Regions from separate parts of the Rhizobium sp. ZW T2_16 genome, predicted to be linked through region 2. Evidence: predicted binding sites of a transcription regulator. Region 2 holds the regulator's gene; the other holds the start of a gene.
What was found. The regulator PhoB, encoded in region 2, activates phosphate uptake and scavenging genes when phosphate is short. The targets are predictions, from matches to a motif close to TGTCATNNANCTGTCAT.
Positions count from the first base shown of each region.

Region 1: the regulator PhoB is predicted to act here: its motif matches at 1,567-1,583, upstream of ACI3K0_RS08910 (esterase-like activity of phytase family protein).

Region 1 covers NZ_JBJDRG010000002.1:680,307-685,719, forward strand. The annotation lists gene ACI3K0_RS08905 (DMT family transporter) at 1-73, shown strand, start outside; gene ACI3K0_RS08910 (esterase-like activity of phytase family protein) at 134-1,492, opposite strand; gene ACI3K0_RS08915 (AraC family transcriptional regulator) at 1,625-2,416, opposite strand; gene ACI3K0_RS08920 (DUF2000 family protein) at 2,517-2,924, shown strand; gene rnd (ribonuclease D) at 2,951-4,096, opposite strand; gene ACI3K0_RS08930 (MFS transporter) at 4,177-5,413, opposite strand, start outside.
Region 2 covers NZ_JBJDRG010000003.1:171,506-176,918, reverse strand. The annotation lists gene pstB (phosphate ABC transporter ATP-binding protein PstB) at 1-704, shown strand, start outside; gene phoU (phosphate signaling complex protein PhoU) at 752-1,465, shown strand; gene phoB (phosphate regulon transcriptional regulator PhoB) at 1,495-2,178, shown strand; gene ACI3K0_RS10760 (PACE efflux transporter) at 2,249-2,683, opposite strand; gene ACI3K0_RS10755 (GcrA family cell cycle regulator) at 2,883-3,422, opposite strand; gene ACI3K0_RS10750 (aspartate aminotransferase family protein) at 3,827-5,023, shown strand; gene argF (ornithine carbamoyltransferase) at 5,074-5,413, shown strand, end outside.

The DNA.
Region 1 (5,413 bases), on a different contig from region 2:
CGTCGTGGTGATCTGCGTTTACGGCTTGAGCTGGGCTGGTATTGCGAAGCAGAAGATGGTGATCCAGGATTGACGAACGGCGAAAGGCGCCCGGTTTGACCGGACGCCTTTGCAATCAGTGTGTCGAACGCCGTCACTTTGCAGACAGGAATTCACCGACTTCCAGCAGGCTGAACTCGTTGTCGTCGGCTTTGTCGACTGCACGGCCGGCAGAGAAGGGCAGGTTGTTGTCATTGCCGATGACGATATGCGTGGCGTCGACCTGATCGACATTCTCGATCGTCACGAAGGGCATGTCATAGATGCCGGCCTTGCCGCCCGCAACCTTCTTCTTGTTGTCCGGATCCTGGATATTCAGCAGGTCGATATAGCCGATCTTGCGGACGGCCTTGCCGACATTGGCATCGTTGAACTCGATCTTGTAGACGCGCTTCCATTCAGCCGGAGCCTCGAAGCAATCCGGCTTCGGCTGTTTCGGATCGGCGCAGGCCTTGTCCTTCGAGCCAGCGCCGTTGTCGCGCTCGATGACGAGAGCAGTCGTTGCGTCGAGCATGTTGAAGTCGCCGATCGCAACGCCCTTTTCCGCCAGCGGATAGAGCCAGGAACGGCCGGTCCAGTTCTTCGAGGCGATATCGAATTCGATGACGCGAAGCGCGGTGCGGCCATCGACCTGTTCGACCTTGCCGTCTTCGAGGAAGAGCGGGCCTTCCAGCAGGCCGTAAAGCTTGGAGCCGTCCTTCGACATTGCCATGCCTTCATAACCGCCAGAACGCTTCAGGTTGAAGACCGGCATCTTGGCGGCCGGATTGGCCGGCATGGAAAGCGTCGGATTGTCAGGAGATTTCACCGGCTTGCCATCGACAACCGTGGCGATAACGTCGGTCAGCTGGCCGAGCGCATCGACCTTGATCAGGTAGGGGCCGAATTCCTCGCCAAGCCAGAACCCGTCGGCAACCGGCTGGATCGACTCGATGTCGAAATCGGCGCCCGTCAGGTAACGCTTCTCGGAGCCTTCCATGACGATCGGGAAGGGAGCAATCTTGTTCGGGTCGGACAGGAAGATATTCTTGACGACGTCCACCTTGTTGGTGGCCCAGTCGAACTTTACCTGATGCAGGAAGAGCATGGCGTCGGAAGAATTTGCCTTGGAGCCGAAACCGTTGTCTGACAGTGTCCAGAACGTGCCGTCAGCCATTGCCTTGATGCCGGAAAAGCCCTGGATCGGCTGGCCATCGAGCGGCAGCTTCACATCGGTAACACGAGCGCCGTCCTTGCCGTCGACCGTGCCGAGTTTCTCGACGCGCTTGCCCGCTGTCGTGAACTTGCCGGAGGTCTTCAGAAACGCAGGTGCATCTGATGGAGCAGTCGTCATTGTGTTCGCGGGCAGGATCGCCTGGCCGGCGAGCTTGGCCGGAAACTCCTTGTCGTCCGCGAATGCGGAGCCGGCAAGCAGAGCGGCCATGGCAACGGAAGTGATAAAGGTTTTGGTCATGAAACACCTGATCGTTTCGCATTAAACATGCGAGCGTCGATAGAATGCCCGCATGACGGGCAGGTGATGGTGTGATGAAGATTTGATGACTGGAGTTCTCGACGGGCCAAATCGCCGTAGATTTGCACGCGATTATCGCGATCCGGTGCGTAATTCGTTCCAGCGGCCCGGCGTCATGCCGAAGGCCTTGCGGAAGTGCCGGGTAAAATGCGCCTGATCGGAAAATCCCGCGGCGGCTGCTGTTTCGGCAAGCCCGGTACCGATCGACATCAGCCTTTTGGCCTGTTCCAGTCGGCGCATGACGAGATAGCGGTGCGGGCTGGTGCCGAGCAGCCGGCGGAACTGCCGAGCCAGTTCGTAGCGGTCGATGCCGGTAATTGCCTCCAGATCCTCCGAACGCACCGCCTCGCTGCAGCGATCCTCAATGAAATCGCGGGCGGAGAGGACCGCAATCCGAGCCGTAGCAGTCACTCCCTTGCGGGGTATGCTTGCCTGTTGCGTGAGACTGGTAGCGATCCGCATCACCGCGTCGTCGAGCGCGAGGTCATCCGGTTCATGATCCAGATCGCCAAGAATATCGGCGAGCGCTTGCCAGAGGCCGGCATCCGCGACGACGGGATTTCCGACGAAAGGCAGGGCGCTTCGATGCCCGCCAACGGCCCCGATCCGTTCGGGCGGCAGATAGATCATCCGGTAGATCAGCCCGTCATCGGTACCGGCCGCACCGTCGTGCACTTCGTCGGGATGCAGTACGATGACATTGCCCGGATTGCTGAAACGTTCCGCGCCACGATAACGAAAAGTCTGCACGCCATGAAGCGTCAGCCCCAGCGCATAGGTATCGTGGCGGTGTGGTGAAAAGCCGTTTCCGTGAAAGCGCGCCTCGATACGTTCGACGCCCCGGCTCGGCGTGGCAACGCGCATCCCGTCGCGAAATTGCCCTTTGCACGAACGTTCAAGACCGCCTGTACCGGCAGCCGCTAAGTGTTCTGCTCTTTCGATACCCCGAATGGAGTTTTCCTGCATGTTCGATACCAAGATCGCGATTGTTGTCCGCGAGGACCTTGCCACTTGGCAGAAGCTCAACGTTACCGCATTTTTGACGAGCGGCATTATCGCTCAGTCACCGGCGATCATTGGCGAAGCATACCGGGACATGGTGGATAATGTCTATAATCCGCTATCGATTCAGCCGATTGTTGTGCTTGGCTCCGATCAGGAGACGCTGCGTGTAATCCACAAGCGCTCTCTGGAGCGCGAAGTCATCACATCAGCCTACATCGAAGAGATGTTCGCGACCGGTCACGATGCTGCCAATCGCGAGGTCTTCTCGCGATTTGGCCCTGACGATGCCAAGCTGGTCGGCATCGCGCTGAGAGCGGAAAGGAAGCTGGTCGACAAGATCACCAAGGGAGCGAAGATGCATCCCTGATGGCGGGAGTGTCCAGGCGTCAGAGCTTAAAGCTCGACCGCCTCGACCTTCTTGTCGACGAAGCGCAGCGCTACGCCGCCTTCGATCAGCTTCAGTGCGGTATCGCCGAAAAGTTCTTTCCGCCAGCCTGAGAGAGCGGCCACGTTGGCATTCTCGCCTTCGGAAGCGATCTTTTCGAGATCATCCGTATTTGCGATGACCTTCGCTGCCACTCCCTGCTTGTCGGAGATGAGCTTGAGCAAAACCTTGAGCAGTTCGACAGCGGCAGCCGTGCCTTCGGGCACGTGGGCGTGCTTGGGCGGATGCGGCATCTCGGCCTTCGGTAATGCGAGCGCGGCATTGACCGCTTCGACGATGGCGGTTCCCGAGGCCGAGCGCTCCCAGCCCTTGGGGATGGTGCGCAGGCGTCCGAGGGCTTCGTTATCCTTCGGCTGCTGCTGGGCGATTTCGTAGATCGCATCGTCCTTCAAGACGCGCGAACGCGGCACATTGCGACTGCGGGCTTCCCGCTCGCGCCATGCGGCGACGAATTTCAGGATGGCAAGTTCGATCGGTTTGCGCAGGCGGGCTTTAAGCCGCTGCCATGCGTCGTCCGGGTGCAGGTCGTAGGTGGACGGGTTTTCGAGGATCGCCATTTCCTCGGTCAGCCACAGGGCACGGCCTTCGCGATCCAACTGCTCTTTCAGGAACAGATAGACGTCCCTGAGATGGGTGACGTCGGCCAGCGCATAATCGAGCTGCTTCTCCGAAAGCGGCCGGCGGCTCCAGTCGGTGAAGCGGGATGACTTGTCGATATGGACGTTCTTGATGCGGCTGACGAGCTGGTCATAGGAGACGCTGTCGCCGAAACCGCAGACCATGGCTGCCACCTGCGTATCGAAGATCGGATGCGGCACCAGCTTGCCGAGGTGATGGACGATTTCGATATCCTGCCGTGCGGCATGGAAAACCTTCACCACCGCGGAGTTCGCCATCAGCTCGAAGAAGGGCGCAAGATCAAGCCCTTTTGCCAGCGGATCGACGAGAACCTCCAGGTCCGGGCTTGCCATCTGGATGAGGCAGAGTTCCGGCCAGAACGTCGTTTCCCTCAGAAACTCCGTGTCGATGGTGATGAAATCCGATTGCGCCAGCTTGGCGCAGGCGTCTTGAAGAGCTGCGGTTGTTTCGATCATTGGTCCGTTCACGTGCGGTGTTCAACCTTCCTTTCCCTTTGAGCCGCGCATGTCAAGACCGGGAGAGGCTCGCTAAGGCGTTAGTCCCTGTCATCTTTTTCAGGCGGTGCCGCCAGCCGGTTGAAATAGGCGGATGTGCGCAAAAGGGCGCGGAAGCGGGAATGCCGTTCCGATGGCGGCACGGGCGGCCTTACCCCCATGCGCATGATGGTGAAGATCAGAAAACCGGCAAAGATGAAGGACGTATAGGCAAAGAATGCGCGTGGGCCGAGATACTGGAGTAGCGTCGCGGCCAGCAGCGGGCCGACGATCGCGCCGACCGACCAGAAGAACAGCAGACCGGCGGCAACCAGCGCATATTGTCCCGGCTTGGCGTGGTCGTTTCCATGTGCCGAACACAGCGAGTAGAGCGGCATGGAAAATGCGCCGAAAAGGAATACGGCAATGATATTGGCCGTCTCGTTCGTGCCTGCACCAAAGGAGAGATAACCGCCGGTCAGGATCGAGCCGATCGTTGCCCAGACAATGACGCGCCGCCTGTCCAGCTTGTCGGAATAAAGCCCGAGCGGATATTGCAGCACCACGCCGCCGATGATGCCGGCGCTCATGAAGGTAGCGATCGAGGTGATATCCATGCCGATCTCATGCGCATAGACCGGCCCGATATTGCGGAAGGCGGCCATGGAGAGGCCGACGGCGACAACGCCGACGACGGCAAGCGGTGAGATCTGCCAGACGGCCTTTAGATCGAATGCCACGGCATCCGGCGGTGCGGGGCTGGATTTGTCGGCGACCGAAATCGGCACCAGCGACAAGGTCATGGCGATCGAGATGATGGCGAAGAGCGCCTGTCCTTCTATGCCGACTGTCGGGATGAGATATTGGGCGAAAGTGACGGAGCCGAGATCGACGAAACGGTAGATCGACAGCGTTCTCGCCCTGTTTTCATTGGTGACCTTTGCGTTGATCCAGCTTTCGACCGTGGCAAACAGGCTGGCGACCGCAATGCCGATCAGGAAACGCAGAAATGCCCATGCGACGGGATCGATCACCTGCGCCATGACAATCGAACAGGAGGCCCCGATCGCGGCCATCGCGGCAAATGTGCGGATATGGCCGATCGATCGCAGCAGTCGCGAAACGTAGATGCAGCCGACGGCGAAACCGACGCTGTATCCGGCACCGATCATGCCGATGACCGTGGGTGAGAAACCCTCGGCTGTGCCGCGCAGCGCGATATAGGTTCCCTGAAGCCCGTTTCCGCCGATCAGGATGCCTGCGGTGACGAGAAGGGGCACGAGGGGGCGTATATGGGAC
Region 2 (5,413 bases):
CGCTTTTCGACGTGAACCTGAATGTCCGCGAAAACACGGTGACGGCGCTGATCGGCCCCTCGGGTTGCGGCAAGTCGACCTTCCTGCGCACGCTCAACCGCATGAACGACACGATCGAGGGCTGCCGCGTCACCGGCAAGATCACCCTTGATGAAGATGATATCTACGACAAGGAAATCGATGTCGTGGAACTTCGCGCCCGCGTCGGCATGGTGTTCCAGAAGCCGAACCCGTTCCCGAAGTCGATTTATGAAAACATCGCCTACGGCCCGCGCATCCATGGTCTGGCCCGCAACAAGGCGGATATGGACCAGATCGTCGAAGCCAGCCTTCAGCGCGCCGGCCTCTGGGCGGAAGTCAAGGATCGTCTTCATGAAGGCGGGACCGGTCTCTCCGGTGGTCAGCAGCAGCGTCTCTGCATCGCCCGTGCGGTTGCAGTTTCGCCGGAAGTCATCCTGATGGACGAACCCTGCTCGGCGCTCGACCCGATCGCCACCGCAAAGGTCGAGGAACTGATCCACGAACTGCGCGCCAACTATACGATCGTTATCGTCACCCACTCGATGCAGCAGGCCGCCCGCGTATCCCAGCGTACCGCCATGTTCCACCTTGGCCAGCTGGTCGAAGAGAACGACACGGACAAGATGTTCACCAATCCGGATGACCAGCGCACCCAGGATTACATCATGGGCCGCTTCGGCTGATTGGCCGTTGCCTGTTGCCCGCTGCTACGGATTTTGAGGACAAAGAGATGGTATCAAGTCATATCCTGTCGGCCTACGACGAAGAACTGAAGTATCTGCGCCGCCGCATCTCGGAAATGGGTGGCCTTGCGGAACAGATGTGCGGCGATGCCGTGCGCGCCCTGGTCAATGGTGACTCTGCCCTGGCCCAGAAGGTTATCTCCGACGACGTGATCCTGGATCACGCCGAGCGCGAGATCCAGGACAAGGCGATCGTCACTATCGCCAAGCGTCAGCCGATGGCTGCCGACCTGCGCGAAATCATCGGGACGCTGCGCATCGCAGCCGATCTGGAACGCGTCGGCGATCTCGGCAAGAACACCGCCAAGCGCGTCATTGCGGTTCAGGGCCATGGCGTTCCCCGCAAGCTCGCCCGCGGTCTGGAACACCTCTCCGATCTCGCGGCTGTACAGCTCAAGGAAGTGCTGGATGTCTATGCCAGCCGTTCGGCCGAAAAGGCAGAAGCGATCCGCCTGCGCGACGAAGAAATCGACGCCATGTACACGTCGCTTTTCCGCGAACTCCTGACCTACATGATGGAAGATCCGCGCAACATCACCACCTGCACGCATCTTCTGTTCTGCGCCAAGAACATCGAGCGTATCGGTGACCACGCGACCAACATCGCGGAAACCATCTACTACATGACGACGGGTGCTGTGCCGGAAGGCGAGCGTCCCAAGGACGATACGGCGAACACCGTCGGCGCGATTGCTGACTGATTTTGCCTGTCTGATGGAGTGTATCTAGTATGCAGCCGAGAATTGCGGTCGTGGAAGACGAGGAGGCGCTCAGCGTCCTCCTCCGTTATAATCTCGAAGCCGAAGGCTACGAGGTCGAAACCATTCTGAGAGGTGATGAGGCCGAAATCAGGCTTCAGGAGCGTGCTCCGGATCTTCTGGTTCTCGACTGGATGCTGCCAGGCGTTTCCGGCATCGAATTGTGCCGGCGCCTGCGCATGCGGCCAGAGACCGAGCGCCTGCCGATCATCATGCTGACAGCGCGCGGCGAGGAAAGCGAACGTGTTCGCGGTCTGGCGACCGGTGCCGACGACTATGTCGTCAAGCCGTTCTCGACGCCGGAACTGATGGCGCGTGTCAAGGCGATGTTGCGCCGTGCCAAGCCCGAGGTTCTCTCCAGCGTCTTGAAATGCGGTGATATCGAACTGGATCGCGAGACCCATCGCGTTCATCGCAAGAGCCGTGAAGTACGCCTTGGCCCGACCGAATTCCGTCTCCTGGAATTCCTCATGGTCTCGCCTGGCCGCGTCTTCTCGCGCTCCCAGCTTCTGGATGGCGTCTGGGGCCACGATATCTATGTCGACGAACGCACCGTCGACGTGCATGTCGGCCGCCTGCGCAAGGCGCTGAACTTCTCCAACATGCAGGATGTCATCCGCACCGTTCGCGGTGCCGGCTATTCGATGGAATCCTGATACGCGGGATAGCATCTGGAATGCAGGTTTCTCAGCCCGAGTGCGGTCATCCGCCTCGGGCTGAAGCATTTCAGGCCTTGGCTTCTTCCTGCCACTCAGGCAGCGGAAAGATCCGGTCGTAGGCCAGATTGAAGAAGAACGCATAGACCAGGTAGAACAGGGCGAACGAGATATCCATCACGAGCGCCTGCATCAGGCTCACGCCCAGATACCAAGCGATGAACGGCATGAGCACGATCAGCAGTCCGAGTTCGAACAGCACGGCATGTGCAACGCGCAGCGCCATGGTTTTCTGCGTACCGCCGCGATACGTCTGCATCAGGTGGTCGAAGCCGAGATTGTAGAGATAGTTCCAGCCGGTCGCCAGCGTTGCCGAAACGATCCCGACGACACCGATATGTTCGACCGGTATGCCGAAGACGAAAGAGGCGAGCGGTGTGAAAATCGCAAGCCCGATGATTTCGAAGCTGATTGCGTGACGAATACGGTCGCGTGTCGTGCGCATTTTATACCCCATTGGGTTATCCGGGTCGTCCCGGCATCAATGCCCATTCTGGGGGAGGTCGTCCTCACGCCTTTTCAGATAGGTGTTTGTGGCGCAGGAGGCAAGGCGCAGGCGGGCAAGGCTGCCTTGCAGAACCCGCAGCACGGCAAACAAAAAAGCGGGCCGAAGCCCGCTTGATCGTTGTTTATGGTGCCGAACTTTACGCCCGTGCAGCGCTCGGACGGCGGCGCTCGTTGACCGGCTGGTAGGCGAGCTTCGCATGGTAGGTGCAGTAAGGCGAATTATCCGGGGACTCACAGCCACAGAAGTGGAAATCGTCCGTCAGCGGATCGCCGACGGGCCACTTGCAGGTGCGTTCGGTCAATTCGGTCAGCGCCAGCTTGCGGGAAATCGGCAGGACAACGTTGGAAGCGGGACGGTAGACCAGTTCCTGCGAAGCCTCGAACTCGACCTCTTCCTTGAGCGCGGTTGCGCCGACCGGACGGGCGACCGGGCGTGCTGCCGGACGGGTGGCGAATGTCTGCTGGGGACGGGAAGTAGTTGCTGCTGGGCGCTTTGCCGTACGGTTCGTCGCGATTGTGCCGCCCGCCTTTGCGCGGCCCGGCAGGTTGAGGCGATGGACCTTGCCGATCACGGCATTGCGGCTTACGCCTCCAAGTTGTGCGGCGATCTGGCTGGCGCTCAAGCCTTCCGACCACAACCTTTTCAGTTTTTCAACGCGCTCGTCCGTCCAGTTCATGCCCGTTCTCCGCCTTTGAACGTTGGTGGCATGCAGAATCCCTCACCAATGTCGCGCGATACATCTCGCAACAGGCACTATATCTATGCTTTTGGTGACTAGTTCCGCCGCATGCAGTCTAGTAATTGATCTTTAACCTAGAGGTCCGCAGACTCCGTGACAAGAGTCCCCGGAATCGCCACGAATCGATTTCCCGGTTTTCCCCAACTTGCTTTCCGGGAGAGTCATTTTTGTCACAGCTGTCGGCAGGGTTGCGTCCTTGCAGCAAAATGCCTTGAAGCCCCAGATTTCCGTGAGTTTTATTGACATCACATGGATGAGTGGCGATAGTGCCGCGGCCGCCCCGAGGGCGGCATTTTGATTTTTTGAATATCCGCAATCGGATGCATTAGGAGTGAGCCGCCATGGCTGAATCTGCGCTTTTCGACACCTTTGCCCGGGCCCCGCTGCGCTTTGAGCGTGGCGAAGGCGTTTGGCTTGTGACGGAAAGCGGCGAGCGATATCTCGACTTCGGTGCGGGTGTCGCTGTCACGTCCTGCGGCCATGCCAATCCGCATCTGGTCGAAGCGCTGAAATCGCAGGCCGAGAAGGTCTGGCATCTGTCCAATCTTTATGAAATCCCGGAGCAGGAGCGCTTGGCGCGCCGTCTGGTCGACGCAACCTTTGCGGACAAGGCCTTCTTCACCAATTCGGGTGCGGAAGCGCTGGAATGCGCAATCAAGACGGCCCGCCGTTATCACTATTCCAAGGGGCACCTGGAAAAGTTCCATATCATCACCTTTGAAGGTGCCTTCCACGGCCGGACGATCGCAACGATCGCAGCCGGCGGCCAGGAAAAATATATGGAAGGCTTCGGCCCCAAGGCTCAGGGTTTTGATCAGGTGCCCTTCGGTGATCTCGATGCGCTGAACGCTGCGATCAACGAGAACACCGGCGCTCTGTTGATCGAGCCGATCCAGGGCGAGGGCGGTGTGCGTCCGGTTCCGAAGGAATTCATGCGCGAGCTGCGCCGCATCTGCGACGAAAAGGGTCTTCTTTTGATCCTCGACGAAGTTCAGACCGGCGTCGGCCGTACCGGCAAGCTCTTTGCCCATGAATGGGCCGGCATCACCCCTGACATCATGGCGATCGCCAAGGGTATTGGCGGCGGCTTCCCGTTCGGCGCATGCCTTGCAACGGCAGAAGCCGCATCCGGCATGAAGCCCGGCATCCACGGCACCACCTATGGTGGCAACCCGCTGGCCATGGCCTGTGGCAATGCGGTGCTTGATATCGTGCTCGCCGACGGTTTCCTGGAAAACGTTCGCGATGTCGCACTCGTCTTCCGTCAGGGCCTTGCTGCGCTCAAGGATCGTTTCCCGACCGTGATCGAGGATATTCGCGGCGAGGGCCTGTTGCTCGGCATCAAGGCAAAGGTGCCGGCCGGCGACCTGATCTCCGGAATGCGCGATCAGCATATGCTGGCCGTCATGGCAGGCGATAACGTCGTCCGCATTCTGCCGCCGCTTGTCGTCACCGCCGAGGAAGCGCGCGAAGGTCTTCGCCGTATCGAGCGTGCTGCCGAAACGCTGTCGGCTGACCAGCTGAAGAAATCCGCTTAAGAATACGTAGAGAGGGCGCCTTCCGGTTCCCTCCGTTAGGGAACAAGGTAATGGCATCTCCCAAGCATTTTCTCGATCTTTCCGCTGTGTCGGCGGGTGACCTGCGCTCCATCCTCGATGATGCAAAGGTGCGAAAGCTGGCAACCAAAGCCGGCACGGCTGACAAGCCGCTGGCCGGCAAGATGCTGGCCATGATTTTCGAGAAGCCGTCCACCCGCACCCGCGTCTCCTTCGATGTGGGCATGCGCCAGCTCGGCGGCGAGACGCTGTTCCTGTCGGGTACCGAGATGCAGCTCGGCCGCGCCGAGACGATCGGCGACACCGCCAAGGTTCTGTCGCGTTATGTCGACGCGATCATGATCCGCACCACCGATCACAAGCGCCTTCTGG